DNA from 3 places in the Streptomyces sp. NBC_00224 genome. Region 2 is predicted to be linked to each of the others. Evidence: riboswitches for the same ligand, from Rfam matches in the RefSeq annotation. Region 2 holds a riboswitch; each other region holds the start of a gene.
What was found. Region 2 has a riboswitch for cyclic di-AMP ahead of OG965_RS22405 (M23 family metallopeptidase). Riboswitches for the same ligand answer to the same signal wherever they lie in the genome.
Positions count from the first base shown of each region.

Region 1: it holds a riboswitch for cyclic di-AMP, as region 2 does, so the genes downstream of both, OG965_RS35180 (transglycosylase SLT domain-containing protein) here and OG965_RS22405 (M23 family metallopeptidase) in region 2, are expected to answer to the same signal.
Region 3: it holds a riboswitch for cyclic di-AMP, as region 2 does, so the genes downstream of both, OG965_RS30105 (M23 family metallopeptidase) here and OG965_RS22405 (M23 family metallopeptidase) in region 2, are expected to answer to the same signal.

Region 1 is NZ_CP108106.1:7,860,409-7,870,484, forward strand. Features, by position in the region: gene OG965_RS35160 (carbohydrate-binding protein) at 1-787, shown strand, start outside; gene OG965_RS35165 (hypothetical protein) at 856-1,869, shown strand; gene OG965_RS35170 (beta-galactosidase trimerization domain-containing protein) at 1,879-3,963, opposite strand; gene OG965_RS35175 (aldo/keto reductase) at 4,259-5,161, shown strand; cyclic di-AMP (ydaO/yuaA leader) riboswitch at 5,503-5,687, shown strand; gene OG965_RS35180 (transglycosylase SLT domain-containing protein) at 5,692-6,528, shown strand; gene OG965_RS35185 (TetR/AcrR family transcriptional regulator) at 6,661-7,254, shown strand; gene OG965_RS35190 (DUF2993 domain-containing protein) at 7,248-7,982, shown strand; gene OG965_RS35195 (epimerase) at 8,126-8,809, shown strand; gene OG965_RS35200 (beta-glucanase) at 8,817-9,488, opposite strand; gene OG965_RS35205 (cold-shock protein) at 9,899-10,076, shown strand, end outside.
Region 2 is NZ_CP108106.1:5,004,765-5,014,840, reverse strand. Features, by position in the region: gene lhgO (L-2-hydroxyglutarate oxidase) at 1-980, shown strand, start outside; gene trmB (tRNA (guanosine(46)-N7)-methyltransferase TrmB) at 1,022-1,801, shown strand; gene OG965_RS22415 (PrsW family intramembrane metalloprotease) at 1,857-3,245, shown strand; gene OG965_RS22410 (aldo/keto reductase) at 3,294-4,238, opposite strand; gene OG965_RS22405 (M23 family metallopeptidase) at 4,300-5,379, opposite strand; cyclic di-AMP (ydaO/yuaA leader) riboswitch at 5,389-5,537, opposite strand; gene OG965_RS22400 (PP2C family protein-serine/threonine phosphatase) at 5,693-6,877, opposite strand; gene OG965_RS22395 (hypothetical protein) at 7,026-7,319, opposite strand; gene OG965_RS22390 (GNAT family N-acetyltransferase) at 7,437-8,192, shown strand; tRNA gene OG965_RS22385 (tRNA-Met) at 8,308-8,381, opposite strand; gene OG965_RS22380 (PhlD) at 8,460-9,527, opposite strand; gene OG965_RS22375 (helix-turn-helix domain-containing protein) at 9,672-10,076, opposite strand, start outside.
Region 3 is NZ_CP108106.1:6,728,439-6,738,514, reverse strand. Features, by position in the region: gene OG965_RS30125 (DUF5998 family protein) at 1-73, opposite strand, end outside; gene OG965_RS30120 (GNAT family N-acetyltransferase) at 110-3,112, opposite strand; gene OG965_RS30115 (HPr family phosphocarrier protein) at 3,287-3,568, shown strand; gene OG965_RS30110 (GntR family transcriptional regulator) at 3,786-4,463, opposite strand; gene OG965_RS30105 (M23 family metallopeptidase) at 4,670-5,440, opposite strand; cyclic di-AMP (ydaO/yuaA leader) riboswitch at 5,454-5,614, opposite strand; gene OG965_RS30100 (M16 family metallopeptidase) at 5,828-7,195, opposite strand; gene OG965_RS30095 (M16 family metallopeptidase) at 7,213-8,565, opposite strand; gene OG965_RS30090 (DNA topoisomerase (ATP-hydrolyzing) subunit A) at 8,746-10,076, shown strand, end outside.

The DNA.
Region 1 (10,076 bases), 2.9 Mb from region 2:
CCGCAAGACCGTGCTGCGGGCCGCGCTGGCGGCAGGAGTGGCCGTGCCCGTGTCCCTGGTCGCGGTGCCCGCCCTGGCCCGCGGCTCCGTCGGCAGCGGCACCACCCCCGAGCTCACCCCGTCGTGCGACGACGGCGACCACCCCACCCCGGCGCAGACCGAGGGCCCGTACTTCAAACCGAACTCCCCCGAACGCACCTCACTCCTCGAACCCGGCACCCCCGGCACCCGGCTCACCGTCACCGGGTACGTCTTCGGCCGGGCCTGTCTGCCGGTGGCCGGCGTGCTGCTCGACTTCTGGCAGGCGGACACCAACGGCGCTTACGACAACACCGGTTTCCGCCTCCGGGGACACCAATACACCGACATGCGCGGGGCGTTCACGCTGACCACCGTCGTGCCGGGGCTCTATCCGGGCCGCACTCGCCATCTCCACGTGAAGGCCCAGGCCCCCGGGCGGCCGGTGCTCACCACGCAGCTCTACTTCCCCGGCGAGCCGCGCAACAACACCGACTCGCTGTTCGACGCCCGGCTGCTCATGACCGTACGGGACGCGGGCGGCGCGAAGGAGGCGGCGTTCGACTTCGTGCTCGACGTGGCCCAGTCACCCACGCCCACCGCCACGCCCACTGGTCCGCCGCCCGGAACCACCTGGGCCGTCGGCACCGCCTACGGCTCGGGCGACCGCGTCGGCTACGGCGGCCGCACCTACCTCTGCCTCCAGGCCCACACGGCCCAGCCGGGCTGGGAGCCGCCGAACGTGCCCGCGCTGTGGAGGTCCCTCTGACCCGCTCGGGCACGCTCTGGCGCAAACCTCCGTTGAACAGGGGTAGTCGGCGCCCCTAGGGTCACCGTGTGCGCAGACGTCTGATCGCCGCCGCACTCCTCGCCGGCGCGGTGTCGGCGGCGTGCGGGACGGACAAGGAGCCACCGGGGCCGCCCGAACCCTCCGCCCGCCGGACCGTACGAGGAGACGGTGCCGAGCTGCTCCACCGCGCGGGCGGCCGGGCCAGTGCGCAGAACCCGGCGTACTCGCCCGACGGGAAGTCACTCCTGTTCACCGTCTTCCACGGCGGTTACAACGACGGCGACGCGTCGCTGCGGGTGCTTCCGCTGGACGGCGGCCCCGCACCCTGGCCCCGGACGCTGCTGGCGGACGAGGGGCAGGCCGCGGTGAACCTGCCGGGGTCGAGCTGGCGCGCCTCGGCGGGGGTGGCCTTCGCGTCGGACCGGGCGGGCAGGGACGAGATCTGGGTGCTGAAGCCGGGCGGGCAGCCCGTCCGGGTCACCGCGCACACTGGCGGCTCCGGGTACATCGAACCGAGCTTCTCGCCGCGCGGCGACTGGATCGTCTTCGAGGAGAGCGAGGAGAGCGAGGAGAGCAGAGAGGGAGCCGACGCCCTCGGCTCCCTCTGGAAGGTCCGGCCCGACGGCTCCGGGCTCGTACGCCTCCTCGACGGCCCCGCCACCCGTACCGACAACCGCCAGCCCAACTGGTCCCCGCACGGCGACCGGCTTGTCTTCCAGCGCCGGGCCAGGGGCGGTGACAGCTGGGCGCTGTATGTCATGAACGCCGACGGCACCGGGGTGCGCAGGCTCACCAAGGGCGCCGGGGAGCACACCGACGCGAGCTGGTCGCCCGACGGCGCGCATGTGGTGTTCTCCTCCACCGCCGGCGGGCTCGACCTGCCGAAGATCTTCGTGATCCCGGCCGGCGGCGGCCGTCCCGTACGGGTGACCGGCGAGCGGGACACCTATGACGGCGCCCCCAGCTGGTCGCCCGACGGGCGGTGGATCGCCTTCGAGTCGCACACCGGGGACGAGGACCGGCCGACCTCCCTGTGGCGGGTCCCCGCACCCCGGCGATGAGCGGCGGGATCAGCCCATGGTGACGGCCAGCAGCGCGTACTGGGACACCGCCAGCTCGACGGCCGCCGTGGCGCCGTTCACGGTCCAGGTGACCGGGCGCGGCGCGGGCGAGGCGGCGTCCGGCGAGCTGACCGTGGCGGCCAGCACCTGCTGACCCGCCGGGACGGCCAGCGTGACCGTGCAGGTGGTGGGTGTGGTCCTGAAGGCGGCCGGTGTGTCACCGAAGCCCGTGAAGTTGACCAGCTGGACGAGGGTGTCGTTGCCGAGGTGGCTCAGTTCCAGGTGGATGCGGCGGTCACCCGTGAGCGTCACGGCGGGCGGTGCGGCCGTACGTACCGCTTCGAGGAGTCTGTCGGCGCTCGGCTGGTCCGTGGAGGAGAGGTATTTCAGACCGAGCAGGTCCTTGAAGTACCAGCAGGTGCCCGCGCCGAACGCCTGGCGCCTGCTCACCGGCAGCGGGTCGCCCTTGCGGAAGCCCAGCACGTCCGCCAGCGCGTACTCGCTCCTGGCCGTGCCGAGCTGGTCGAGCCCGGTGGGCACGGGGCCGGTGATCACCACCGTGCCGCCGCCCTCGACATAGGCGCGCAACACGTTCGCCTCCGCGTCCGAGACGGCCTGGAGGTCGGGCAGGAGCAGGACGCGGTACGGGGCCAGGTCGGCGGCCTCGATCCCGGGACTGGGCACGGTGTCGAACGGGATGTGGGCGTACACCAGCGACTTGACCGTGCCCCGGAACTCGCCCAGCCACTCGTGCTTGGCGCAGCTCTCCTGGGGCTCGTCGAAGCTCCACCAGTCCTTGACACCCGTGGGCGGCTTGGTGGTGACGTACATCCCGCTGCCCTCGGTGGGGCTGACGAAGTCGCGGGAGGACGAGGAGTGGTAGACCCCGACCGCCGCCCCGCCGGTGGCGGCGAACAACTGCTCCTGGTGGGCCGCCACGAACCCGTACATCCGGGTCCGCATCGCCTTGTCGGTCGTCTCGGTCTTGAACGGTGTCCTGACCTCGTACGGGTTGCAGCCCGCCGCCAGCACCTCGGCCATCACCAGTGAGGCGTCGTCGGCCTTCCAGCCGTACGAGAACGCCCAGGCGGGCTTGGTCCCGCTGGCGGCGCGCGCGTATTTGTACATCGAGATCAGACACGTCCAGTCGGTGGCCGTGGCGTGGCGCATCCCGTCGTAGTTGCCGAGGACGTCCACCTCCCACACATGGCTGACGCCGTCGGCCTTGCGCAGATACGCGCCGTCGAGACCGACCAGGGTGGAGTACTGGTAGTCCATGGTCACGGTCTCCACGAACGTGACCAGGTCGGGGTTGACGGAGCGGCCCGCGGCGGCGATGTCGAGCTGCCACTGGAGCAGGTTGCGGTGGCGCCACTCGACGTAGCGCCGGAAGGTGAGGTTCGTGAAGTCGGCCTTGACGGGCATGCTGAGGCCGGTGTCCGCCTTGAACGCGGCGGTCGCCCAGGTCGAGGTGTCGCACCAGCTCAGCGCACCGTCGAAGTAGATCGGCACATCCGGCCAGATCGCGTCGAGGCCGGTGGCGGCGAGCGCCTTGACGCGGGTCAGGTAGTAGTCCCGCCAGGGCGAGTTGGGGCTCAGCCAGCAGCTCTCGTCGCCCGGGTCGACCCAGACGACCAGGCTGCCGTAGAAGACGTTGGGTTTGCCGTCGAGGCCGCGCTGGACCCAGTCCTTGCCGTCGCTGTTCTTGTAGAACGACGGGCCCTTCTCGCCGCCCGCGCTGATGAGCTCCATCGACGGGTAGTACATGACCACCCGGATCCCGGCGGCGTGCGCCAGCTGCACGAAACTCCTGACCTTGCCCATGTGCTCGGTGAACTGCTGGTCGGTCAGCCAGTTCGACAAGATGGTGTCGACCTCGATGACGCTCACGTTCTGCGCCTTGAGCCCGGCGATCACCGGCTTCATGTCGAGGTTCGGGTCGGCGTCGTCGTCGAAGGTGCCGTCCGCGATGCGGGCGAAGCGGGCCCATTCGGGAAAGGAGACGCCCGCGACGGGTGTCTGGGCGGTGCCGAATGATTCGGCCCAGGCGGGGCCGGAACGCAGCCCCGGAACGGGCAGCAGATTCGCCGCCATGGCCAGCCCCCCGGCACCCAGCCCCGTCCGTAATACGCTTCTTCGGCTCAACCTCGGTCTCTCGTGCATTAAATGTTTCCCCCAGTGGTGGTCGTTCCGGCTTCGGATTACCGCTCTTTCACTGCCTCTTGTCTTTCCGGGCAATCCTCTCTGATCATTTGCCGCACCGCGTGGATTCACGGCAACGCGGCCGAGAGGGCTCAAATGCGACGGACGCTTTCCGGCCGTACTTCTCCCCGGAGGCCGTGGAGTTCGGGCGTTTTCGCGACGCGGGCGCGGATGGCAGACTGCGATCATGACTACGAAGACGATCGACGCGGCGGCCGCGGGCGCCTGGAAACTCGGTGACCTGTCGGTCAACCGCCTGGGATTCGGCGCGATGCGCCTCACCGGCAGCGCCGCGTTCGACCTCGGTACGCCCAGCGACCGCGAGCGGTCCATCGGCGTGCTGCGGCGCGCGGTCGAACTCGGCGTCAACCACATCGACACCGCGGCCTTCTACTTCTCCCGGCTCCGATCCGCCAACGAACTCATCAACCGGGCGCTGGCGCCCTACCCGGACGATCTGGTCATCGTCACCAAGGTCGGGCCGGGGCGCGACGCGTCGGGCGAGTGGCTGCCCTGGGCCACGCCGGAGCAGCTGCGCGGCCAGGTCGAGGAGAACCTGCGCCAGCTCGGCCGCGACCACCTCGATGTGGTCAACCTGCGCCTCAACGGGCCGGGTTCGCTCGCCGAGCACTTCGGCGCACTGGCCGACCTGCGCGACGCCGGGCTCATCCGCCACCTGGGCATCTCCAACATCGCCCCCGAGCACCTCGCGGAGGCCCAGGCCATCGCGCCGGTGGTCTGTGTGCAGAACCGGTACGGCCTGGACAGCCGGCGCACGGGCTCCGACGAGGTGCTGCGGCTCTGCGGCGAGCAGGGCATCGCCTTCGTCCCGTTCTTCGCCATCGCCGGGGAGGGGCGCGAGAGCGGTGCGGGGCAGGGAGGCGGCACGGACGGCGAGGCGGTCCTCGCGGTCGCCCGCGCGCACGGGGCGACGTCCGCGCAGGTCCGCCTCGCCTGGACGCTGCGGCAGGGCGAGCACGTACTGGCCATCCCGGGCACCGGCAACCCGGACCACCTGGTGGAGAACGTGGCCGCGGGCGCGCTGCGGCTCACGGACGAGGAGATGCGGCTGCTCGGGTCCCCGAGCTGAGGCCGCCGGGCCGCCCCCTCGATGTCCGAAATGAACCACAGGGGGGCAGTTTCCCTCCTATGTCGCCAATCTATTCATTGGGAATGATAGGGCGGCTTAGATTTCGTTTGGGCGCTGTCGGTGGAATTGCTTTTGTCGGGCGCGAGGAGTGAATTGGGTCACGCGGGCTCCTGGTCGGCAGGTGCCCGCGACGCGCGCATTCCGTTCCGTGCAGGGCGAGTTGGGGGTACGGGGAGGCGGGGGCCCGCATTTCCCGCCCCCGGTGGATCTTTCTCGCGGATGCCGTAATGAATTGAGGTCTTGTTTCGGCCAGTCCTATTCGTTTACGGTCACCGTCAAATCCGGATGGACCGCCGAATCCTGCCGCTGTCCGGAAACCTCCCACACACGAAATGGCAGGAGCGGGGGAACCAGGTAGGCCGCCGAATCCGGAGACGGAACGGCTCGGGGTGAAGCCGCGTGCGCCGCGGCCGGGCAGCTCTCGCCCGAACCCGACAGCTCACCTCGCAGGCGAAGGAGAGGAATTCGCCATGCCTGCAACGGGTAAGCACCGCCGCCCCAAGTCCAACACCCTGACCCGGGGCATCGCCGCCGCGGGTACGGGTGGCGCCGCGCTCATCATTCCGGTGATCGGCGCGACCAGCGCCGGTGCCGCGCCTTCGGCGGTGCCGCACACCGGCACCGCCGCGAAGTCCGCGCCCGCCGTCGCGGCCGCCGTGAAGGGCGCGGTGTCCGCCGAGCCGATCGTGGCGAAGAAGGCCGCCGCGACGACCTACTCCGTCGTCGCCGGGGACTCCCTCTCCAAGATCGCCCAGGACCTGGACGTCAGCGGCGGCTGGAAGAGGCTGTACCAGGACAACCGCCAGGCCATCGGGGGCAACCCGGCCCTGATCCACCCCGGCCTCGAACTCGCGGTGGGCAAGAAGGCCAAGGCTCCGGCGGCGTCCGCCGACCGTACGGCCGCCTCGGCCCGGGCCGACCGTTCGGCCCGTACGACCACGCCGCCCCAGAAGGCGACCGCCGCCGTGGCGAAGGCGGCGACGTACTCGAACAACCTGGACGGCTGGATCCGGCAGTCGCTGGACATCATGGCCCAGCACGGCATCCCGGGCTCCTACGACGGCATCTACCGCAACATCATGCGCGAGTCGTCGGGCAACCCGCTGGCCATCAACAACTGGGACTCCAACGCCGTGGCCGGCACGCCCTCCAAGGGCCTCCTCCAGGTCATCGACCCCACCTTCCAGGCCTTCCACGTCGCCGGCACGTCGACGGACAGCTACGACCCCGTCGCCAACATCGTCGCCGCGTGCAACTACGCGGCCAACACGTACGGCTCGATCGACAACGTGAACGGCGCGTACTGACGGCAGCCGACGGTCGACGCAAGCCTCCGGTCGACTACTGAGGAGGGGACGGCCGGGGTGGCAGACCATCTGGTCCATGATGGACCAGATGGTCTGTTACGGTGAGCCGACCAGGCTCAGGGGAGGACCGTCATGCCACGCCCGACGCGCGCCGAGCTCGACGCCGAGATCGTCGAAGCCGCCGCCGAGCTCTTCACCGCGCAGGGCTACCTCGGCACCTCGGTGCAGGAGATCGCGGACCGGGTCGGCTACTCGAAGACCGGGCTGCTGCACCGGTTCCCCTCGAAGGAGCGGCTGCTCGCGGCGACGCTGAGGGGGCCGCTGACCGAGTTCGCCGCCCTGCGCGCTACCTGGAGCGCCCTGCCGGACGGCCCCGAGCGGCACCGGCGGGCCTCGGCCGATCTGGTCGACCTGGCGCTGCGCCACCGCTCCCGGCTCGCCCTGCTCTTCAACTCCGGGCTGCCGGTGCTGCCCGGCGCGCTCGCCGGAGTGGAGGGCATGGGGGATCTGGGCGACCACCGCACCGAGACCCTCGCCGCCTTCGCGTACCCCGATGACCTGGCGGGCACGATCCGGGCGCAGCTGGCCGTGACCGGCCTGGTCAGCACCGTCGCCGCACGCCAGGACGTACCGGACGACCTGCTGCGCGCCCCGCTGCTGCGGGCCTTCCGCGCCGCGTGCGGGATCTCCGCGCACGCCGTACGCCGCGAGGGATCCGCATGCTGAGGCTGCGGGCCGGGGCGGGCCGGGCGCTTCGAGGATGGCGGAAGTACGCCGTCGCCGTGGTCGTCCTGGCCGGGCTGAGCGTGGCCGGCGACCGGGCCGCGGCCGCCTGGACGGAACACCGTACGGCCGACGCGTTCCAGAAGGCCCAGGGGCTCAAGGCCGCGCCGCACGTGGAGGTGCACGGCTTTCCCGTACTGACCCAGCTGGCCGGGGGCACGCTCGACCGCGTCGACATCGAAGCCTCCGACATCCCCGCGGGCCGCGACGGCGGCAGGCTCCCGATCACCACGCTGAACGTCGAGCTCGACCGCCTGCGCCGCTCCTCGGACGCCACCGAGGCCCACGCCGCCTCCGCCAAGGCCACCGCCTTCGTCTCCTACCAGGACCTGTCCGCCGCGCTCGGCGTCGAGATCGGCTACAGCCAGGACAGTACGAAGTCCGAGCCGCGCGTCGCCGCCACCGCGAGCCTGCCGCTGGTCGGCAAGGCCACGGCCAGCGCGCGGGTCGACGTGGCGGGCGACCACGCGCTCGCCTTCCGGTCCGTGAAGGTGGGCGACGACCTGCCGAAGGCGGTGCGGACGATCGTCACCGGCATGCTGGAGCGCGAGCTGAAGCTCGACGGCATCCCGGACGGTCTGGCGCTCAAGTCCCTCACCACGACTCCCGACGGACTCACCGCGACGCTCTCCGGCGAGGACGTCACCTTCCGCACCGACGACCGCGCCTGAGCCTCCGCCGGGCAGGTGCGACAACGGGTTTCGCGGCCGCCGACCGCCTCGACCGGGCGCCGGACGTGATACGCAGACCTCACCACTCGTCGAGGTCACGGAACTTCGCCGGCCGGTCACAGGAACAGACGGGGAGCGAGCCCATGCCCATCAAGGTGATCCTCTTCGGCGCGACCGGCATGGTCGGCCAGGGCGTGCTGCGGGAGTGCCTGCGCGACGACAGGGTCGAGAGCGTCCTCGCCGTGGGGCGCACCCCGCTCGGCGTCGAGCACCCGAAACTGCGCGAACTCGTCCATCCCGACCTGGCGGCCCTGATGAGCCTGCCCGCCACCCGGGCCCAACTCACGGGATACGACGCCTGCTTCTTCTGCCTGGGCGTCTCCTCGGCGGGCATGGACGAGGAGACCTACCGCCGCATCACCCACGACCTCACCCTCACGGCCGCCCGCGCCCTGTCCTCCTGGAACCCGGGCTCCACCTTCGTCTACGTCTCCGGCCAGGGCACCGACAGCACCGAGCAGGGCCGGATCAAGTGGGCCCGGATCAAGGGCAGGACGGAGAACGACCTGCTGGCGCTGGACCTGGACGCGTACATGTTCCGCCCCGGATACATCCAGCCCCTGCACGGAATCACCTCGAAGACCCGCCTCTACCGGGCCGCGTACGTGGTCACGAAGCCGCTCTACCCCGTCCTGAGGCGCCTGGCCCCGAACCACGTCACCACGACGGAGCAACTGGGCCGAGCGATGGTCGCGGTCGCGACGGAGGGCGCCCGCGTGCATGTCCTGGAAACCGAGGACATCAACGGGACGGCGTCCCGCCTTTGACGGGACGTCAGTGCCCGCCGCGGTACACCCGCAGCGCGGGGACCTCGAACGACATCTCCGACACCTCCGGGTCGGGTGCCGGGTGGAAGCGGCCCGCGCTGACCGAGAGGTTGACGATGAGGTGGGCGTGCCAGCGGCGGTCCACTCCGCGGTGGTCGGCGAAGACGTGGGTGCCGTTCACCCACCAGGTGACCGAGCGGGCGCCGAACTCGACCCGCAGGTCGAGGAGGCCGCCGGGGGTGACGGACGGGTCGCGGTAGGAGTGGTGGGCGCCCCGGACGTGGTTGGTCAGTTCCAGGAGGCCGGGGTTGTCGGGGTGGTACTCGAACACGTCGACCTCCTGACCGCCGTCCCGCCAGGTCCAGATCGCCGGCCAGGATCCGGTGGCGTGCGGCAGCCGGACCCGGGCCTCCAGGACGTCGCCCGCGCGCACCATGAAGTCCTCGTCGCTGCCCTCGGTGGTCAGCAGGCCCGTGCTCCACGTGCCCTCGGGGCGGCGCCTCGCCCAGAACGTGCCGGTGCGGCTGTACGCGGCGTCGGGGACCAGGTGGTCGAGCTTGTCGTCGCCGGGATTGACCGGACCGCCGTCCGGATACGCCCAGGAGCGGCCCGCGACCCACTGCGCGGGGGAGGTGAAGTCGGCCGTGAGGACGGGGAGCCGCGGGGCCTCGGTGAGCACGGACACACCCTGGCACAGGTGCGGGGCCCACCGTCGGCGCCTCACCCGGCCCCTCGCCGCCTCCTCCGCGTCACCGCGCCGCTTCTCCCCGTACCCCGAAAGTAAGCTTTACGTACGCAAATATCTGTGGCGGCAGGTTCGGGGCGGGTTGAGTGATTTTTCCTTGGGGGATCGGGGATTCCCGGGGGTGCGGCTGGGAAGGTCGGCATTTGCTGTACGGGACGGCCACACCGTGCTACGGTTGATCCAGTTGCAGTTGTGGTTCCCAAAGACTTCAAGTGCCTGGGCGGGTATCTTCCGTCGGGCACTTTTGTATTTCCGGTGCGGTTATCCGGACGGGGCAATCATCACGGCGACGCCGGGGTTCACACAGTGTGAATCCCAGGGCAATGCCCCGAAGGAGATATGACATGGCTACTGGCACCGTGAAGTGGTTCAACTCGGAAAAGGGCTTCGGCTTCATCGAGCAGGAGGGTGGCGGCCCGGACGTGTTCGCCCACTACTCGAACATCGCCACCCAGGGCTTCCGTGAGCTTCAGGAAGGCCAGAAGGTGACCTTCGACGTCACGCAGGGCCAGAAGGGCCCCC
Region 2 (10,076 bases):
TGGTGGCGTTCTGCGCCGAGCAGGGCATCCCGCACGAGGTGACCGGCAAGCTGATCGTGGCGACCGAGCGCGACGAGCTGCCGAGGCTGCACGCGCTGGTCCAGCGGGGCCGGGAGAACGGGATACCGGTGCGCGAGCTGGGCCCCGCGCAGATCGCCGAGTACGAGCCGGAGGTCCGGGGCCTGGCGGCGATCCACGTCGGCACGACCGGGGTGTGCGACTTCCCGGCGGTGGCGGCCCGCCTGGCCGAGCTGTCGGGCGCGGAGATCCGGTACGGGACGGAGGCGGTCCGGATATCGCGCCGCCCCGACGCGGGTGTGGCGGTGCGCACCTCGACCGGGGCGGTGCTGCGGGCGCGGGCGCTGGTGAACTGCGCGGGGCTGCACTGCGACCGGGTGGCGCGGCTGGCCGGGGACGAGCCGGGGGTGCGGATCGTGCCGTTCCGGGGCGAGTACTACGACCTGGCGCGACCCGGTCTGGTCAAGGGGCTGGTGTACCCGGTCCCGGACCCGGCGTTCCCCTTCCTCGGGGTGCATCTGACCCGTGGGGTGAACGGCGGCGTCCACGTCGGGCCGAACGCGGTGCCGGCGGCGGCCCGCGAGGGCTACGACTGGCGCACGATCCGCCCGGCCGAGCTGGCCTCGACCCTGACCTGGCCCGGCTCCTGGCGGATGGCGAGCCGCCACTGGCGGTACGGAGCGGGCGAGATCCACCGCTCCCTGTCCCGCCGCGCCTTCACGGAGGCGGTCCGCCGGCTGCTCCCCGGGGTCGAGGAGTCCGATCTCCACCCGACCTCGTCGGGCGTCCGCGCCCAGGCGGTCCTGCGCGACGGCACCCTGGTCGACGACTTCCTCATCCGCGAGGCCCCCCGCACGATCCACGTCCTGAACGCCCCGTCCCCGGCGGCCACGGCGTCCCTGCCGATCGGCCGCGAGGTGGCACGGCGGGCACTGGAGGTGCTGGGGGCGGCGCGGGTGTGAGCAGGCGGCCCCGGGGGCCGGGCACGTAGAATCCGGTAATTGTGTCTGAGCAGCCCGCCGCCTCCGCCCGTCGCCCCAAGGGCGAGCCCCGGTTTCCCGGGGGTCCCGTCGCAGATCCCGCCGGATCGCACCACGAGCGGCGGATCCGCAGTTTCCAGCCGCGCCGCAGCCGGGTGACCACCGGCCAGGGCGAGTATCTGGAGCGGCTGTGGCCCCTGTGGGGGCTCGATATCGACGGGCTCGGCAAGCTCGACCTGAAGGAGATGTTCGACGGGCTGCCCGTCGTCCTGGAGATCGGCTTCGGGATGGGCGAGGCGACCGCCGAGATGGCCGCCGCCGACCCCGGCACCGGCATCCTCGCCGTCGACGTGCACACCCCCGGCCAGGGCAACCTCCTCGGCCTCGCCGAGCGCGGCGGCCTCAGCAACGTACGCGTCGGCAACGGCGACGCGGTCATCCTGCTGCGCGAGATGCTGGAGCCGGATTCGCTGGACGGGCTGCGCGTCTACTTCCCGGACCCCTGGCCCAAGAAGCGCCACCACAAGCGCCGCATCATCCAGCCCGACTTCCTCACCCTCGCCGCACCCCGGCTCAAGCCCGGCGCCGTACTGCACTGCGCCACCGACTGGGAGCCGTACGCCGAGCAGATGCTGGAGGTGCTCGACGCGCACCCCGCGTTCGAGAACACCCAGCCGGACGGCGGCTACGCGCCGAGGCCCGCGTTCCGGCCACTCACACGCTTCGAGGGACAGGGCCTCGACAAGGGCCATGTGGTGCACGACCTGCTCTTCAGGCGCGTGGCCGAGCTGCCGTCCGCCTGACAGCCGACCCCACGCACCGTCGCGGATTGTCCGTACCCCTCGTTAGGGTCGTCTGGTGTCGTCCGAGTCGCTTCCGCAACGCCAGCCGCCGGGCCCGCTCCAGCCGGTCCCGGAGCGGGGCGCCGAGCCGCGGTTCGACGCCGTGCCGGAGCGCTCCAAGTGGCGCTACCGGCCGCGGCGCGACTTCTGGCGTTCCAAGGCCGTCCGGGCCGGGGCGCTGATCACCCTGCTCGCCCTGTGCGGTCTGGTCATCCTCGCGATCGTGCGGGAACAGACCGGCACCGAGGGGTTCCTGGTGGGGCTGGCGCTGGCCGTGCTGCCCGTGCCGCTGCTCGGCACCGCGTTCCGCTGGCTCGACCGGGTGGATCCGGGCCCGTGGCGCAACCTGCTGTTCGCCTTCGCCTGGGGCGCGTGCGCCGCCGCGCTGGTGGCGATCATCGCCAACTCGTTCGCGACCAAGTGGATAGCCACCGCGACCGCCGACCCGTCCTCCGCCGACCACCTCGGTGCGACCGTCATCGCGCCCGTCGTCGAGGAGAGCGCCAAGGCGGCCGCCGTGCTGCTGCTCTTCCTGTTCCGAAGACGGGATTTCAAGGGGATAGTCGACGGCGTCGTCGTCGCGGGCTTCACCGCGACCGGCTTCGCCTTCACCGAGAACATCCTCTATCTGGGCAACGCCTTCGGCGAGGACCAGGTCAGCCACACCGCGGGCCTCTCCTCCACGACCGCGGCGACGTTCTTCGTACGGATCGTGATGTCGCCGTTCGCGCACCCGCTGTTCACGGTGTGCACCGGCATCGGCTTCGGGGCGGCAGCGCTCGCGGCGCCGGGCCGCCGCCGGCGCCGCATCGGCCTGCCGCTGCTCGGTCTGCTGTCCGCGATGGGGATGCACGCGCTGTGGAACGGCTCGTCGTCGTTCGGGACGTACGGCTTCTACCTCGTCTACGCCGCGTTCATGGTCCCCGTCTTCGGCCTGCTCACCTGGCTGGCGATCTGGAGCCGCCAGCGGGAGCTGCGTACGGTCGCGGCCGAGCTGCCCGCGTACGCGGCGGCGGGCTGGCTGGGCCCCGCCGAGCCGCTCGCGCTCTCCTCGATGCGGGCCCGCTCGATGGCCCGGGACTTCGCGCACCGCACCTACGGGGGCAGGCGGGCGGCCCGGACGGTCGCGGAGTACGAGGCGTTCGCGACGGCCCTCGCGTTCCTGCGCCGCCGGGCCCGCCGCGCCCAGGCCGGCCCGGACTTCACGGCCCGCGAGCAGGAGCTGCTGCACCACCTGTGGGAGCGCAGGGAGGTGGCCGGGCCCGCGCTGCACTACGCGGCGGGCGCGGCGGGCCGCATCTGGATCCCGGCCCAGCCGTACCCGTACGGACACCAGGCCCCGTACGGACAGCAGGCCCCGTACGGGTACGACCAGTCCTCCCCGTACAACCCCTATCTGCGCTGAAGGCGCTCAAGGCGCCGAAAGCGGCGGCAGCGCCGGGAGCGTTGCGCGCTATGCCGAGGCGGTCTTCAGCTCGCTCAGCTCCGCGTCCGTGAGCTCCAGGTCCGCGACCGCGAGGAGCGCGGGCAGCTGCTCGACCGTACGGGCCGAGGCGATGGGGGCGACCACGGTCGGCTGGGCGGCGAGCCAGGCGAGCGCGACGCTCGCGGGCTCGGCGCCGTGCGCCTGCGCGACACGGTCCAGCGCGGCCAGGACCTTCGCGCCCCGGTCGGTCTCCAGGTGCTTGGCGGCGCTCCCGGCCCGCGCGCTCTCGACGTGCTGGCCCGGGCGGTACTTGCCGGTGAGGAACCCGGAGGCGAGCGAGAAATAGGGGACGGCAGCCAGGCCCGAGCGGGCGGCGGTGTCCTGGAGGCGGCCCTCGTAGGTGCCGCGCGAGACGAGGTTGTAGTGCGGCTGGAGGGCGACGTACTTGGCCAGGCCCTCGCGGTCGGAGAAGTCCAGCGAGTCCCGGAGCCGCTCCGGGGAGATGTTGGAGGCGGCGACGGCGCGCACCTTGCCGTCCCGCACCAGCTGGTCGAGGGCGGTGACGATCTCCTCGACCGGGACGGACTCGTCGTCGAAGTGCGTGTAGTACAGGTCGATGTAGTCGGTGCCGAGCCGGCGCAGCGACGCCTCGGCGGCGGCCTTGATGGTGGGGGCGGCGAGCCCCTTGAACTCGGGGTGCGCGCCCACCTTCGTGGCGACGACGACGTCCGCGCGGTTGCCGCGCGCGCCCAGCCACTTGCCGATGATCTTCTCGGACTCGCCGCCCTCGTTGCCGGGGATCCAGGACGAGTACGTGTCGGCCGTGTCCACGAAGTTGCCGCCCGCCTTGGTGTACGCGTCGAGCACCGCGAACGACGCGGCCTCGTCGGCGGTCCAGCCGAAGACGTTGCCGCCGAGGGCGAGCGGGAAGACGGAGAGGTCGGAGGCACCTAGGGGGCGCAGAGTGGTCATACGAGGTGAACGGGCGGGCGGTGCACGGCTATTCCGCGCCCCCGCCCACAGCCAGCACGCCCTACGGGTTCAGGCCCTTCGACTGCAGCCACGCCATCGGGTCGATGCCCGTGCCGCCCGGGGTGTGCACCTCCAGGTGCAGATGCGGGCCCGTCACATTGCCGGTGGCGCCGACGCGGCCGATGGTCTCGCCGGTCGTCACCTTCTGGCCCGCGCTGACCGCGATCGAGGACTGGTGGCAGTACCAGAGCTCCGAGCCGTCCTCCAGCTCTATGACCGTGCGGTAGCCGTACGAGCCGGACCAGCCAGCCGACTTGACCGTGCCGCCGTGGATCGCCTTGAGCGGGGTGCCGGTGGGGGCGGCGAAGTCGAGGCCGGTGTGGTGACCGGAGGACCACATCGAGCCGGCCTCGCCGAACGTCGAGGTGATCGTGTACGAGGCGACCGGCAGCGAGAAGCTCTTGGCGAGCTCGGCCAGACGCTCCTCCTCCGCCTTCTTCGCGGCGGCCTCCTCGGCGGCCTTCTTCGCGGCCGCCGCCTTCTGCTCCGCGGCGCTCTGCGCGGCCTTCGCCTCGGCCGCCGCCTTCTGGGACGCGGCCTTCTCGGCGACCGCCTTCGCCTCGGCCTCGGCGTCGTTCTGCTGCTGCTCGGCCTGCTGGAGGATGCGGGCGCGCAGGGCCTCGCCGGCGCCGGTGGCGCCCTGTTCGGCCTCGGCCCGGGAGACGCCCGCCATGGTGAGGGGGGCGCTCGCGACGGCCCTGTCGGCCTCGGCGGCCGGGGAGGCGTCGGGCTTCTCGTCGCCCGCGATGTCGGATATCAGCGTGCCCACGCCCGGCAGGGACTTGACGTCGGGGAGGTTGTCCGCGACCGAGTCGGGCAGGGATATGGAGACCGGCGGCTTGCTCTGCGCGCTGGCCATGCCGCCCGCGCCGACGGCCGCGATGACGCCGACGCCGAGGACGGTGGAGCTGCGGGCGAGCCCGCCGCGCTGCTTGGCGACGCGGTGCCGGCCGCGCACGGAGCGCACGGACTCCTCGGTGGGGTCCCACTCCTCCCACACCTCGGTGTCACTGGGCGCGACCCCGTAGAGAGAGACGGGGGGAACCGGCTGGGTGCCGAGGGCAGGCTCGTTGGACGCCACTGGGGCGCTCCTTTCCTTCCTTCTCGCCTACCGGGTTAGCTGACGGGTTCGGAGCAGGAAGGTCTCCTACGGGCACCTCTTCAAAGGTACAAAGGTGCCCGATTCACCCCAAGTTGGTGGTTCCCCGGTTCCCTTTCGGGATTCGGCGCGTGCGCACGGTGCCGCCTCTACGACGGCTGGGACGACCGCGCTGCGTTATCGAACGTTAATAGACAGGGGGACCGGATTCCAAGCAGTTCCCCCTGATCGTTGGGGACAACTGTTGACGGTGTGTCAGTTGTTATGCGCAGGGGCGCTGTTCGGCTACACACCGTCACGGCACCACGGGCATCGTCCGCCGCCGCTCCGGCTGCCGCACCCCCGGCCGCCCCACCGCGAGCAGCGCCATGTCGTCGTTCGCACCCCCGCCCGTATGTCTGCGCACATCGTCGATCAGCGCGTCCAGGACCTGGTCGGGCCCCGGGAAGATCCGGCCGCGCAGCCGCTCGTGCGGGTCGTAGAAGACCCCCGGCGGCTCCACCGAGCGGGCCTCGGAGAGGCCGTCGGTGTAGAAGAGCAGCGTCGCCCCGGCCGGGAAGGGGTACGCGTCCGCCCGGTCCGGCCACACCCCCAGGTCCGCCATCCCCAGCGGCAGCGCGGGGTCGGACGGGGCGAGCGCGTCCAGGGCCCCGTCGGCGTGCAGCAGCAGCGGCTCGGGGTGGCCCCGGTTCACCAGCCGTACGGTCCCGGCGCCGCGCGGGATCTCGGCGAGCACGGCCGTGGTGAACCCCTCGACGGCGTCCAGGCCGTCGCGCCGGGTGCCCTCCCGGGTCAGCGCGCGCTCCAGGCGCCCGGCCACGGCCTCCAGAGTCGTCTCCTGCTCGGCCGCCTCCCGGAACGCCCCGATGACCACGGCCACCGCCTCCACCGCCTCCAGGCCCTTGCCCCGCACGTCCCCGACGACCAGGCGCACCCCGTACGGCGTGTCCTGAACGGCGAAGAGGTCCCCGCCGATGAAGGCACCGGCCTGGGCCGCCTCGTACCGCGCGGCCACCTGGAGACCCCCGATGCGCTCGGCGGGCGTCGGCAGCACGGCGCGCTGGGCGGTCTCCGCGATGACCCGGGCCGAGGCGAGCCGCTCGCCGCTGCGCCGCAGCATGCGGTTGATGAAGAGGGCGAGGGCGCCGACGGTGGTGACGGTGAACAGCTCGCTGACCGCCTCGCCCGTGCTGGGGATGTCGTGCAGATACTCCGTGAGCAGCACCGCCCCGACCGCCGAGGCGCCCGCGACGGCGGTACCGGCCGGCCCGAAGAAGGGGGCCGCGATCAGGGGCGCGGCCGCGAAGAGGGCGGCGGCGGTCAGATCGGGCGGGGTCGCCACGTCGAGGACGACCCCGGCGACCAGGAGCAGCGCGGGCAGGGTGCGCACCAGGCCGAGGCGCCGGGAGCCCTCCCGGCCACCGCCGTCCGATCGCTGCCGCACCTGTGGTCTCCTGCCCGTCCGCAGGGCCGCCGACATCCCGCGCCCCACCCAGGGTGTCCGGCTCCGCCGCACGCGGCGACCTCACGTCCCCCAACCGGGTCAGCGGCCCGTCAGGGGCGCGGGGAACTGCGCGACCAGCCCCCACCGGCCCGCAGCTACCCGACCTCGATTCCAAGCGAAGCGCTCAGTGCCGGTCCGTACCTGTCGCGATCAGCCGCGCCCGGCATCTGCGGGGCCCGGCCCGGCCCCGTACGCAGGTCCCCCGGGCGTGCCGCCGGGTCGCCGGGTCGCCGTGCACGGAGGGGACGCCGCCCTTCGTGTACGAGGGCGCGGTCACCCAGGGCGCGGCGGGCGACAGGGGCAGTGACAGCGGCAGGGACAGACACATCAGCAGCGCGCACAGGCCGACGAACAGCGGCACGGCCGGCACCTTCCGCCGCGTCGCCGCTCGCATCAGTCCCGCCACATGCTCACGCATAGCACCCGTGAGACTACTGGACGTGAACCCCTCGGCCGGTGAGGTGCCGCCAGGCACTTCCTGACCCTCATGCCGGAACTTGACGTCGCACAAAGGCCGGCCGCAGGCTCGTGGCCCATGCACGAACTTTGCTCGACCGCCGCCCTGCCCTGCGACCCGCCGCTGCTGTGGGCCGCCCAGGGCCTGACCGGGGCCTCCCGCGCCCGCGCCTGGGTGAGCGGGGACGGCCGCGCCTTCGCCGTCGCCGTCCCCGATCTGTCCCGCCACGACCGGCTGGCCGTCTCGGGGCCCGTCGGGTCACTGGCCCCGCTGGTCGCCGAGGTGCTCGCCGAGACCGGCCCGAGCTACCGCCCGCTCGGCGACGAGGCGACCGTGCGGGCCCTGGTGGAGGCGCTGCCGGAGCTGCGTCCGGTGGCCACTTTCGGCTGGATGAGCCGTACGCGCCCCCTGTCGTCCGCCGAGGCGGGCGCGGCGGACGAGGGCAAGGCGCGGTGGCTGGCGGACGACGACGCGGAGGAGATCACCGCGCTGCTCGCCGAGGCCTTCCCCGGCTCGTACGCGGTGCCGGGCGCGCCGGGCGTCGGGCGGTGGGCGGGCACCCGGGACGACGCGGGCCGCCTCACCTCGGTCGCCGCGCTCGCCTGGTCGTCCCCCGAGGTCGGACTGCTCGCGGGCGTCGCCGTGCACCCGTCGGCGCGGGGCCGGGGCCTGGCCCGTACGGTCGTCGCCAAGGTGCTCGCCGAGGCGCTGGCCGTGCACGGGACGGCGGCCCTGATGGTGGACGGCGCCAACGACGGGGCGATACGGCTGTACGAGGGCCTGGGATTCGCATACCGGCGCTTCTTGGCGGCGGAGCTGACGCCGGACATATAGCCGGGCGAGCGCACCGGTGGGCGCCGGCCCGGAAATGCCGAAGCCCCAGGGCGGCCGGGGCCCGGGAATGCCAAAGGCCCGGCACATTCTCATGTGCCGGGCCCAAGGACTTCAGTAGCGGGGACAGGATTTGAACCTGCGACCTCTGGGTTATGAGCCCAGCGAGCTACCGAGCTGCTCCACCCCGCGTCGGTAAACACAACTGTACGGCATGCGGGGCGGTGCTCCGTACCGGCTGACGCGGGACCCCATCCGGGACCCTCCGGCTCACGCCGACCAGTGGCCCCGCGAGGCGGCCAGCACGAACCCCGGGCCGAAGCCGATGATCAGGCCCGACTGCCGGTCGCCGGGGGGCTGCTCGAAGGTGCGGGCCAGCACGTCGAGGACGGCGGAGCCGCCCAGGTTCCCGTTGGTGGCCAGGCTCGCCCAGGCGTGCCGCAGATCGCCGTGGTCGCGGTCGCCGTCCAGGCCGAACCCGGCGGCCGCGTCCTCCAGGACCCGGGGCCCGCCCGGGTGGACGACCGCGAACTGGAGGGCCCGGCCGCTGCCGCCGAGCCATTTGCGTACCGCCGGGAGGCTGTCGTTGAGGGCGGCGGTGGCGGCGGCCGTGGAGTCGAAGTGCAGCCCGGCCCCCGAGAGGCGGCCCTGGTAGCGGTCGATGCTGTCGGGCAGGACGTACTCGAAGGTGTCCTCGATGACGTAGCTGGGCCCGCTCCAGGCCGGGCTGTCCGAGACGACGACCGCACCCGAGCCGTCCCCGAAGAGCACCTTGTAGATCATCGACTCCCGGCTGGTGTCGGTGTGGTTGTACGTGGCCGTCGACAGGCACTCGGCGACGACGACCAGGACGTGCGAGCCCGGGTGCGCGGCGATGTCCTGGTGCGCCCGGACCAGGCCCTGCGCGCCGCCCGCACAGCCGACGGTCGCCATGGGGACGCGCCGCACGTCCGGCCGCAGGCCCAACTCCCGGACGAGGGCGACGTCGAGGGACGGCACGGTCCAGGAGGTGGTGTGGCTGGTGACGAGGCAGTCGATGTCGTCGGGGGCGAGGCCGGCGTGGGCCAGGGCCTGTCGCCCGGAGCGGACCGCGAGCCGCAGCGCGTCCTCGTACGCCGCCCTGTTCCGCTCCTCGATGGTGGCATTTCCGGCCACGGTCGGGGCGTTGAGGGGGCGGGTGAAACGGCGGGTGCGGACGGTGGTCGCCCGGGCTATTCGCAGGTGCGCCTCCAGCCGCGGCCGATCGGGGTTGGCACGCCGGATGTCTGCGCAGATCTCATCCGTGGAGATGAGGTGGTCCGGCAGAGCTATGGCGGGGAGGGCTATGTGAGCGGGCACGAGTGGGCTCCCTCGGGTGGCCGACGGGCGAATCCTCAACCTACTTGAGACGGCTGGAATTCGTTCCTCGGAATTCGAACAGAGCTCAGCCGGAAGGAGTCGTTCCGCGCGCTGCCCCACCCCTGGGACACGCCGGTCGTGCGCTCAGCTCGTCAACGGCGCGCTCAGCACCGGGTGCCGGCTCACGAGCGACGCCCCCGGGGTGTAGAGGAGCAGCATCACCCGGGCCCCCGGCGAGGTGACCGGCTCGGCCACGCACGTGGTGACCCAGCCGGGCCCCAACTCGCTGTGCCGGATGGGGCGTTCGGACCCGTCGGGGTACGGGATCGGGGTCGCCCCGGTCTCCCGGTAGAGCGGCCCGGCGACGGGGTCGTCCTGCACCTCGGCCTCAAGGCGTCGCAACTCCACGTGGTTGGGCCGCATTTCCACGCCGTGCCGCAGCTGCGGCAGCACCATGGGGGCCCACCGGTCCGCCCAGTCCGTCAATACGTGCTCGCGCGCCTCGGGGTCGAGGGTCATCCACCGCATGGTGTTGGCCGGAACCTCGCC
Region 3 (10,076 bases), 1.7 Mb from region 2:
CAAGGGCCGGGTAGTAGCCGCTGCGCTCGATCGCCGCGCGCAGCCCCTGGGTCATCGTGCCGGTCTTCGCCATGAGCTCCATCCTACGGGGCCCTGAGGCCCGATCGTTTCAGTAGCTGGGCAGGCGCCTCGGCCCCAGGTCGGAGCGGGGCGGCGGTGGCGCGAGGCGGACGCTCGCGCCGAGTACGGAGAGGCCGTGCTGGGCGACGACGACCGGTTCCAGGGAGACGGCGACGACCTCCGGGTGGTCGTCGACCAGCCGGGAGACCCGCAGCAGCAGCTCTTCCAGGGCGGCCGTGTCCACCGGTGCGGAGCCGCGCCAGCCGAAGAGGAGGGGTGCGGTCCGGATCGACCGGACCAGCTCGGCGGCGTCCCGGTCGGTGGCGGGGACCAGCCGGTGGCCGGTGTCGCCGAGCAGCTCGGAGGCGGCTCCGGCGAGGCCGAAGGAGAGCACGGCACCGACGGCCGGGTCGATGGCCGCGCGTACGACGGTGTCCACGCCGCGCGGCGCCATCGCCTGCACGACCGGGAGCAGCTCCTCCGGCTTGCCGAGGACCTGGGCCAACTCGTCGTATGCGCGCCGCAGTTGCTCCTCGTCGGCGAGGTCGAGGCGGACGCCGCCGAGGTCGGGGCGGTGGCGCAGGTGCGGGGCGGTGGTCTTGAGGGCCACGGGGTAGCCGAGGCGGGCGGCGGCCTCGACGGCGGCGTCCGGGTGGGGCGCGGGCAGGGCGGGGCGCACGGGGATCCCGTACCGGGCGAGCAGCGCCTCCGCCTCGGCGGCGGCGAGGGTCGTCCCCCTCGGGTCCGCGTCCCCGAGCAGCCGCCCGATGTCGGCGGCGGCCCCGGCCTCGTCGATGTCGTCGTACTCCGGCACCTTCCCCTGCTCGGCGGCCTGCCGCCGCCACTGCCCGTACCGGACGGCCTCGGCGAGGGCCCGTACGGCGCGTTCGGCGGCGGGGTAGGCGGGGATGCTGTGGGGTTCGGCGGGGGGTTCGGGTGCGGGGCCGGTGGGGATGGCTTGTCCCCCACCCCGCCCCTTCCCGAGACCCTCCGGGGGTGGGGGTGGGCTGATACGGGAGGACCCCCTCGGGGGCTCCGCCCCCGGAACCCCGGCGGGGCCTGCGGCCCCTGCACCCCGCTCGGGGCGCGCCCCGAGCGTCGCCCCTGGCGTCGTCGCGGCACTCGTCCCCGGCTCGCCGTCCGGCCTCGTCGGGGTGAGCGGGGCTCGGTGCGGGGGTGTGGTGCGGCGGGCCGTGCTCGCCGCGCTCGCCAGCGCCTCCGCCAAGCCGCCCAGCTCCACGTGTACTACCGCCACCGGCTTCGCCGGGGCCGTGGTCGTGGCCTGCTGGAGGGCCGTGGCCAGGGCTTCGTCGGGGTAGCCGGGCTCGCCCACCCAGGGGATCGCCGTGACCACCACCGCGTCGCAGAACTCGTCCGCCAGGGCCCGCGCCAGCGCGTCGCGGAAGTCCTCGGGGGTGGCCGCCGTCGTGAGGTCGACGGGCGGGTGGGGGCGCAGGCCCTCGGTGAGGCAGGCGTCGTAGGTGAGCAGGCCGAGGGATTCCGAGTTGCCCAGGATCGCCACGCGCGGGCCGGCCGGGAGCGGCTGGCCCGCGAGGAGGACGCCCGCGTCGACCAGCTCGGTCACCGTGTCCACCCGGATCACGCCCGCCTGGCGCAGCAGCGCCGACACCGCCGTGTCCGGGACCCGGGTCACCGGGACCGCGTGGCCGGGCGGGGTCGAGCCGCTGTGGCGGGCGCCCTTCACCGCGACCACCGGCTTGACCGCCGCCGTCCGGCGCGCGAGCCGGGTGAACTTCCGCGGGTTGCCGATGGATTCGAGGTACAGCAGGACCACGTCCGTGTCCGCGTCCTCGTACCAGTACTGGAGGATGTCGTTGCCCGAGACGTCCGCCCGGTTGCCCGACGAGATGAACGTCGACAGGCCCGCGCCCCGCCGGTGCAGGCCCGAGAGGAGCGCGATCCCGATCGCTCCCGACTGGGTGAACAGTCCGATCCGGCCCCGCTGCGGCGGATCGGGCGCCAGCGAGGCGTTCAGGCGCGTCCCGGGCGCGGTGTTGATGACGCCGAACGCGTTCGGCCCGATCAGCCGCATCCCGTACGACCGCACCTGGCGCAGCAGTTCGCGCTGGCGCTCGCGCCCGGCCGCGCCGCTCTCGGCGTACCCGGCGGACAGGACGACCAGCCCCTGCACCCCGTGCTCACCGCACTCCGCGACCGCCTCCGGCACCCGTTCGGCCGGGACCGCGACGACCGCGAGGTCGACCTGCTCCGCGATCTCGCCGAGCGAGCGGACCGCGCGGACGCCGTCGACCTGCGAACCGCCCTCGGGGAAGGCCCGGTTGACCGCGTACACACGTCCGGTGAACCCCGCCCCGAGCAGGTTGCGCAGCACCGTGCGGCCGACGCCGCCGGGCGCGCGGCCGGTGCCGATCACGGCCACCGAGCCGGGGGCGAGCAGCCGCTGCACCGAGCGCGACTCCGCGCGCTGCTCGCGGGCGCGCTGCACGGCCAGCGACTCGGCGGTCGGCTCCAGATCGAGTGTGAGATGGACCGAGCCGTCCTCGAAGGAACGCTTCTGCTGATAGCCCGCGTCCGTGAACACCTTGATCATCTTGTTGTTGGCGGGCAGCACCTCCGCCGCGAACCGCCGGATCCCCCGCTCGCGCGCGACCTCCGCGACGTGTTCGAGCAGTGCGGAGGCGACCCCGCGCCCCTGGTGGGCGTCCTGGACGAGGAACGCCACCTCGGCCTCGTCGGCCGGCGCCGAGGCGGGCCTGCCCTGCGCGTTGATCCGGTCGTAGCGGACGGTCGCGATGAACTCGCCGCCCACCGTCGCCGCGAGCCCGACGCGGTCCACGTAGTCGTGATGGGTGAAGCGGTGCACGTCCTTCGCCGACAGCCGGGGGTAGGGCGCGAAGAAGCGGTAGTACTTGGACTCGTCCGACACCTGCTCGTAGAACGAGACGAGCCGCTCCGCGTCGTCGGTCGTGATGGGCCTGACCCGCGCGGTCCCCCCGTCGCGCAGCACGACGTCGGCCTCCCAGTGGGCCGGGTACGCGGGGTCCTGCGTCTTCTCCTGCGGAGCCTGCATACGGGCAGCCTACGGGTCGCGGGGCCGCTGCGGTCAGGTCAAGGTAGGGGGCAGAGTGGAGAGGGCGGCCAGGGCCGAAGGGCCGCCGGATCCGGGACCGACGTCGGCACGAGCACTGCGCAGGACATGAGAGACTGGTCTAGACAACCGTCAGAGATTTCGAAGGGCATCACCATGGCTGAGCGCCGCGTCAATGTCGGCTGGGCCGAGGGCCTGCACGCCCGCCCCGCTTCCATCTTCGTCCGCGCCGCCACGGCCTCCGGCGTCCCCGTGACGATCGCCAAGGCCGACGGCAACCCGGTCAACGCCGCCTCCATGCTCGCGGTGCTCGGCCTGGGTGCGCAGGGCGGCGAGGAGATCGTGCTGGCTTCCGAGGCGGAGGGCGCCGAGGCGGCCCTGGACCGTCTGGCGAAGCTGGTCGAGGCGGGCCTTGAGGAGCTCCCCGAGACCGTCTGACCGCACCCGGTCGGCCGAACCCCGGCCCGGGCCGATGCGTCACCGCACTTCGCGAAACGGAGCCGCGGATCCTGAATTCAGGATCCGCGGCTCCTTTCCTTTTAGCTGGTTGTGCGGGTCGCCCGAACCCCTTACCCGCGCCGCTGATTTCCGGCGACGAATTCGGGCAGCACAAAAGAACCCCGCCGAATCACTCCCTTTGTATACGGCGACCCCGTTAAGCGCGGACGCTCGCGGTGTTTACGGCATGTTGCGAAGTCCTCACGTCCACCGGGCTCCGCAGGCGATAGGCGGAAAACGCGCGGTCGGCGTGGTGGGCCGCCAGCGATCTGGCCCGCTCGGCGTCGCCGCGCGCCAGCGCGTCCACGATCGCCCCGTGCTCCGCCCAGCACTCGGCGGGCAGCGCGGGCTGCTCCACCACGTACATCCAGGCGATCTTGTGCCGCAGCTGGGTGAGCAGCGAGATGAGGCCGGGGCTGCCGGAGGCCTGGGCCAGCGTCTCGTGGAACCAGACGCCCAGCGAGCGCAGATCCTCGCCCTGGGACCGCCGGATGCGGTCCTGGCCCAGCCTGACCAGCCCGCGCAGCACCTTGAGATGGGGCTCGGTGCGCCGGGCGGCGGCCCGCGAGGCGGCCAGCGGCTCCAGCAACGCGCGCAGTTCGAGCAGGTCGGCGGCCTCCTGCTCGGTCGGCTCGGCGACACAGGCCCCGGCGTGCCGGCGCGTGGTCACGAACCCCTCGGACTCCAGCGTGCGCAGCGCCTCGCGGACCGGGACGCGCGAAACCCCGTACCGCCGGGCGAGCACTTCCTCGGTGAGCCGGCTGCCGCGCGCGAAGAGTCCCGCGACGATGTCGTCGCGGATTGCCGTGCATACCGATTGCGCTGGAATGCGCATGACCGAACCTCCGCCTTAATCCCCGCGAAACGCGGTTGATCGACGCCTGTTCGGTGACTCTATTCCAGCGACTGTTAATTCCCGGTGACATGCCGTATGCAATGCATATCTTTTGGCCACGGACGGCTCTCCGCGCCCGGCGGCGACGCCGAAGCCCCCGGCGCGGGACGCCGGGGGCTTGGGGGAGACGTGCGGAGACGGCCGCGTCAGACGTTGACGCCGTGCGAGCGCAGATACGCGATCGGGTCGATGTCCGAGCCGTACCCCTCGCCGGTGCGGGCCTCGAAGTGGAGGTGCGGGCCGGTGGTGTTGCCGGTGTTGCCGGAGAGGCCGATCTGCTGGCCCGGCTCGACGCGCTGGCCGACGGAGACACCGATGGACGACAGGTGGCCGTACTGCGTGTACGTGCCGTCGTTCATCTGGATCACGATGTTGTTGCCGTAGGCGCCGCCGTAGCCCGCCTCTACGACGGTGCCCAGGCCCACGGCGTGTACCGAGGTGCCCATGCCCGCGTGGAAGTCGATGCCGGTGTGGCTGCCGGAGGACCAGATCGAGCCGCCGGTCTTGTAGCCGGTGGAGACGTAGCTGCCGTCGATCGGCGCGACGAAGGAGTTGAGGCGCTTGCGCTCGGCCTCGCGGGCGGCGCGCTCCTTGGCGGCGCGCTCCTCCTTGGCCTTCGCCTCGGCCTTGCGCTTCGCCTCGGCGGCGGCGCGGGCCTTGTCGGCGGCGTGCTTCTGGGCGGCGGCCTGGGCGTCGATGCGGTCGGCGAGGGAGTCGCCGATCACGATGGCCTGGGTGATGCCGGTGTCCTCGACGGAGGCCGCGGCGGGCGCCGAGCTCTCGGCGGCCATGGCCGGGGAGGCGAGGGTGCCCACGACGCCGGCGGTGGCGAGGGTGGCGATGCCCGCTATGTTCGCGCTCTTGCGCGACATGGCGCTCGGACGACGGTGCTTCCCGGTGGCACGGGTGAACGCCATGAAGGGGCGGTGTCCTTTCCTTCCATCTCGCCTACCGGGTTAGCTGACGGGTTCGGAGCTGGAAGGTCTCCTACGGGCTCCTCCGCGGGCGGAGGCGTCCGATTCACCCCAGGGACTGAGTGGGTCCCCGGCTCCCCTGGCTCGCGCCAGTTGGGGACTCGGCGATCGCTGTCCGGTGCCGCGGCTGCGACGGGTGGTGACGGACAGCGCGACCGACGCTAGACGGCTGATCTTTCAATCACCAAACAGACACGTCTTTTTGTTGCACACGCCACATGACAGACAGGCAACCTCCCCAACAAATCGGACATACAGGAGGACCCCGGCGGCACATCGGCCACCGGGGTCCTCCTCCGCGCACGCGTCCGCGCGTGGCGGTCCGCTCAATCAGCCCGCGACGACGGTGACTTCACCGATGCCGAGCGCCTTGACGGGCTCCTCGATCTGCGCCGCGTCCCCGACGAGGACGGTCACCAGACGGTCCACCGGGAAGGCGCTGACGACCGCCGCGGTGGCCTCCACGGTGCCCGTGTCGGCCAGCAGCGCGTACAACTGCGCCTGGAAGTCGTCCGGGAGGTGCTGCTCGACCTGGTCGGCCAGCGTCCCGGCGACCGCGGCCGCCGTCTCGTACTTCAGCGGGGCCACGCCCACCAGGTTCTGCACGGCGGTCTCCCGCTCGGCGTCCGTCAGCCCCTCGGCGGCGAGCTTGCGCAGCACCGTCCACAGGTCGTCGAGCGCCGGGCCGGTGTTGGGCGTGTCGACCGAGCCGCTGATGGCGAGCATGGCCGCGCCGGTGCCCTCCGCGCCGGAGCGCAGCACCTGACCGTACGCACGCACTCCGTACGTGTAGCCCTTCTCCTCGCGCAGGACGCGGTCCAGGCGGGAGGTGAGCGTGCCGCCCAGGCAGTACGTCCCGAGGACCTGGGCGGGCCAGACGCGGTCGTGGCGGTCCGGGCCGATCCGGCCGATCAGCAACTGCGTCTGGACGGCGCCGGGCCGGTCCACGATGACCACGCGGCCGGTGTCGTCGGCGGTGACCGGAGGCATCGGGCGCTCCACCGCCGCGGTGCCGGTCCAGGCGCCCAGGGTGTCCGCCAGGATCGCGTCCAGGTCGGTGGCGCCCAGATCGCCCACGACCACCGCGGTGGCCGCCGCCGGGCGTACGTACGCCTCGTAGAAGGCCCGCACCGCACCCGCGTCGATCCGTGTGACGGTCTCCTCGGTGCCCTGGCGCGGGCGCGACATGCGCGCGGTGGCCGGGAAGAGCTCCCTGGAGAGCTGCTGGGCGGCGCGGCGGGCCGGGTTGGCCAGCTCGTGCGGGATCTCGTCCAGGCGGTTGCGGACCAGCCGGTCGACCTCCGCGTCGGCGAACGCGGGGGCGCGCAGCGCCTCCGCGAGCAGGCCGAGCGCCTTGGCCAGCCGGGAGACCGGCACCTCAAGGGAGACCCGCACACCCGGGTGGTCCGCGTGCGCGTCCAGGGTGGCGCCGCAGCGCTCCAGGTCGGCGGCGAACTCCTCGGCGGAGCGCTTGTCGGTGCCCTCGGAGAACGCGCGCGCCATGATCGTGGCGACGCCGTCAAGGCCCGTCGGCTCGGCGTCCAGCGGGGCGGCGAGGAAGATCTCGACGGCCACGACCTGCTGGCCGGGGCGGTCGCAGCGCAGCACGGTGAGCCCGTTGGGCAGGGTGGCGCGGCCGGGGGCGGGGAACGCCCAGGGACGCGCGGTGCCGGCGGCCGGCTGGGGGTGGAACTGCATGGTCACGCCGGTCTCGCTCACTGCGCTGCTCCCTCTGCGTCGGCGTCGGCCGCGTCGTCTGCTTCGGCGGTGGTCGGCTCGTACACCAGCACCGCCCTGTTGTCCGGGCGCAGGGTGGCCCGGGCCGCGTCCCGCACCTCCTCGGCGGTGATGTCGAGCACCCGGTCGACGGCGGTCAGGGCGAGCTGGGGGTCGCCGAACAGCACCGCGTACCTGCAGAGTTCGTCGGCGCGGCCGGCGACCGTGCCGAGCCGGTCCAGCCACTCGCGCTCCAGCTGGGCCTGGGCGCGCTCCATCTCCTCGGCCGTGGGGCCCTCTTCGGCGAACCGGGCCAGCTCGTCGTCGACGGCCGACTCGATGTCGGGGACCTCGACGCCGCCGGACGTCTTGACGTCCAGCCAGCCGAGCGAGGGCGCGCCGGCGAGGCGCAGCAGGCCGAACCCGGCCGCCACGGCGCTCTGGTCGTGGCGCACCAGACGGTTGTGGAGGCGGGAGGACTCGCCGCCGCCGAGGACGGTGAGCGCCAGGTCGGCGGCGTCGCACTCGCGCGTGCCGTCGTGCGGCAGCCGGTAGGCGGCCATCAGGGCGCGTGCGGGGACGTCCTCGTGGACGACCTCGCGCAGCTGCTCGCCGATCACGCCGGGCAGCTCGCCGTCGCGCGGCGGCTGCTTGCCGTCGTGGAACGGGATCGAGCCGAAGTACTTCTCGATCCAGGCGAGCGTCTGCTCGGGGTCGATGTCGCCGACGACGGAGAGGACCGCGTTGTTCGGCGCGTAGTACGTACGGAAGAAGTTCCGCGCGTCCTCCAGCGTCGCCGCGTCCAGGTCGGCCATGGAGCCGATCGGCGTGTGGTGGTACGGGTGGCCCTCCGGGTAGGCCAGCGCGGTGAGCTTCTCGAACGCCGTGCCGTACGGCACGTTGTCGTACCGCTGGCGGCGCTCGTTCTTGACGACGTCGCGCTGGTTCTCCATGGACTCCTCGTCCAGTGCGGAGAGCAGCGAGCCCATACGGTCGGCTTCCAGCCACAGCGCCAGTTCGAGCTGGTGGGTGGGCATGGTCTCGAAGTAGTTGGTGCGCTCGAAGCTGGTGGTGCCGTTGAGCGAGCCGCCCGCCCCCTGCACCAGCTCGAAGTGACCGTTTCCGTGGACCTGGTGCGAGCCCTGGAACATCAGGTGCTCGAAGAGGTGCGCCAGGCCCGTGCGGCCCTTGACCTCGTGGCGGGAACCCACGTCGTACCAGAGGCAGACCGCGGCGACCGGGGTCAGGTGGTCCTCGGAGAGCACCACGCGCAGGCCATTGGCCAGCCGGTGCTCGGTCGCTGTCAGGCCGCCGGAGCCGGCCTGGGCGGTGGCCGTGTGACCCATGGGCATGTACGTCCCTTCGATCGCGGTGAAGAAGTCCTGCCACTGTATGCAAGCGCACCGACACCTGGCGAAGTTCCCGGGTCGCGGTCGGCGTTGTCAGTGGGACGGTCCACAATGGTCGGCGTCAGCAGCAGACCTTGTTGGTGGTCGCTAGAAGAACTCGTTGGTGAAGGAGCCGCAGCCGCGATGGCCCGCCGCAGCACGAAGACCCCGCCGCCGGACGATTTCGAGGAGAAGATCCTCGACATCGACGTCGTGGACGAAATGCAGGGCTCCTTTCTTGAGTACGCCTACTCGGTGATCTACTCGCGGGCCCTGCCGGACGCCCGCGACGGCATGAAGCCGGTCCACCGCCGCATCGTCTACCAGATGAACGAGATGGGCCTGCGCCCCGAGCGCGGCTACGTGAAGTGCGCGCGCGTGGTCGGCGAGGTCATGGGCAAGCTCCACCCGCACGGCGACGCGTCGATCTACGACGCACTCGTGCGGATGGCGCAGCCCTTCTCCATGCGCGTGCCGCTCGTCGACGGCCACGGCAACTTCGGTTCGCTCGGCAACGACGACCCGCCGGCCGCGATGCGCTACACCGAGTGCAAGATGGCCGACGCCACCTCGCTCATGACGGAGTCGATCGACGAGGACACCGTCGACTTCTCCCCGAACTACGACGGCCAGGAGCAGGAGCCGGTGGCCCTGCCCGCCGCGTTCCCGAACCTGCTGGTCAACGGCGCGACGGGGATCGCGGTCGGCATGGCGACCAATATGCCGCCGCACAACCTCGGCGAGGTCATCGCCGCCGCCCGCCACCTGATCCGGTATCCGAACGCGGACCTGGAAGCGCTGATGCGCTTCGTCCCCGGCCCCGACCTGCCGACCGGCGGCCGGATCGTCGGCCTGTCCGGCATCAAGGACGCGTACGAGTCGGGCCGCGGCAGCTTCAAGATCCGCGCCAAGGTCGCGGTGGAGAACGTGACGGCCCGCCGCAAGGGCCTGGTCGTCACGGAACTGCCGTTCACGGTCGGCCCGGAGAAGGTGATCTCCAAGATCAAGGACCTGGTCGGCTCGAAGAAGCTCCAGGGCATCGCCGACGTCAAGGACCTCACCGACCGCTCGCACGGTCTGCGCCTGGTCATCGAGGTCAAGAACGGCTTCGTCCCCGAGGCCGTCCTGGAGCAGCTCTACAAGCTGACGCCGATGGAGGAGTCCTTCGGCATCAACAACGTGGCGCTGGTGGACGGCCAGCCGCTCACCATGGGCCTCAAGGAGCTCCTGGAGGTCTACCTCGACCACCGCTTCGAGGTCGTGCGCCGCCGCAGCGAGTTCCGCCGCACCAAGCGCCGCGACCGGCTGCATCTGGTGGAGGGTCTCCTCGTCGCGCTCCTCGACATCGACGAGGTCATCCGTCTCATCCGGTCGAGTGACAACTCGGCGCAGGCCAAGCAGCGCCTGATCGAGCACTTCTCGCTCAGCGAGATCCAGACGCAGTACATTCTGGACACCCCGCTGCGCCGCCTCAC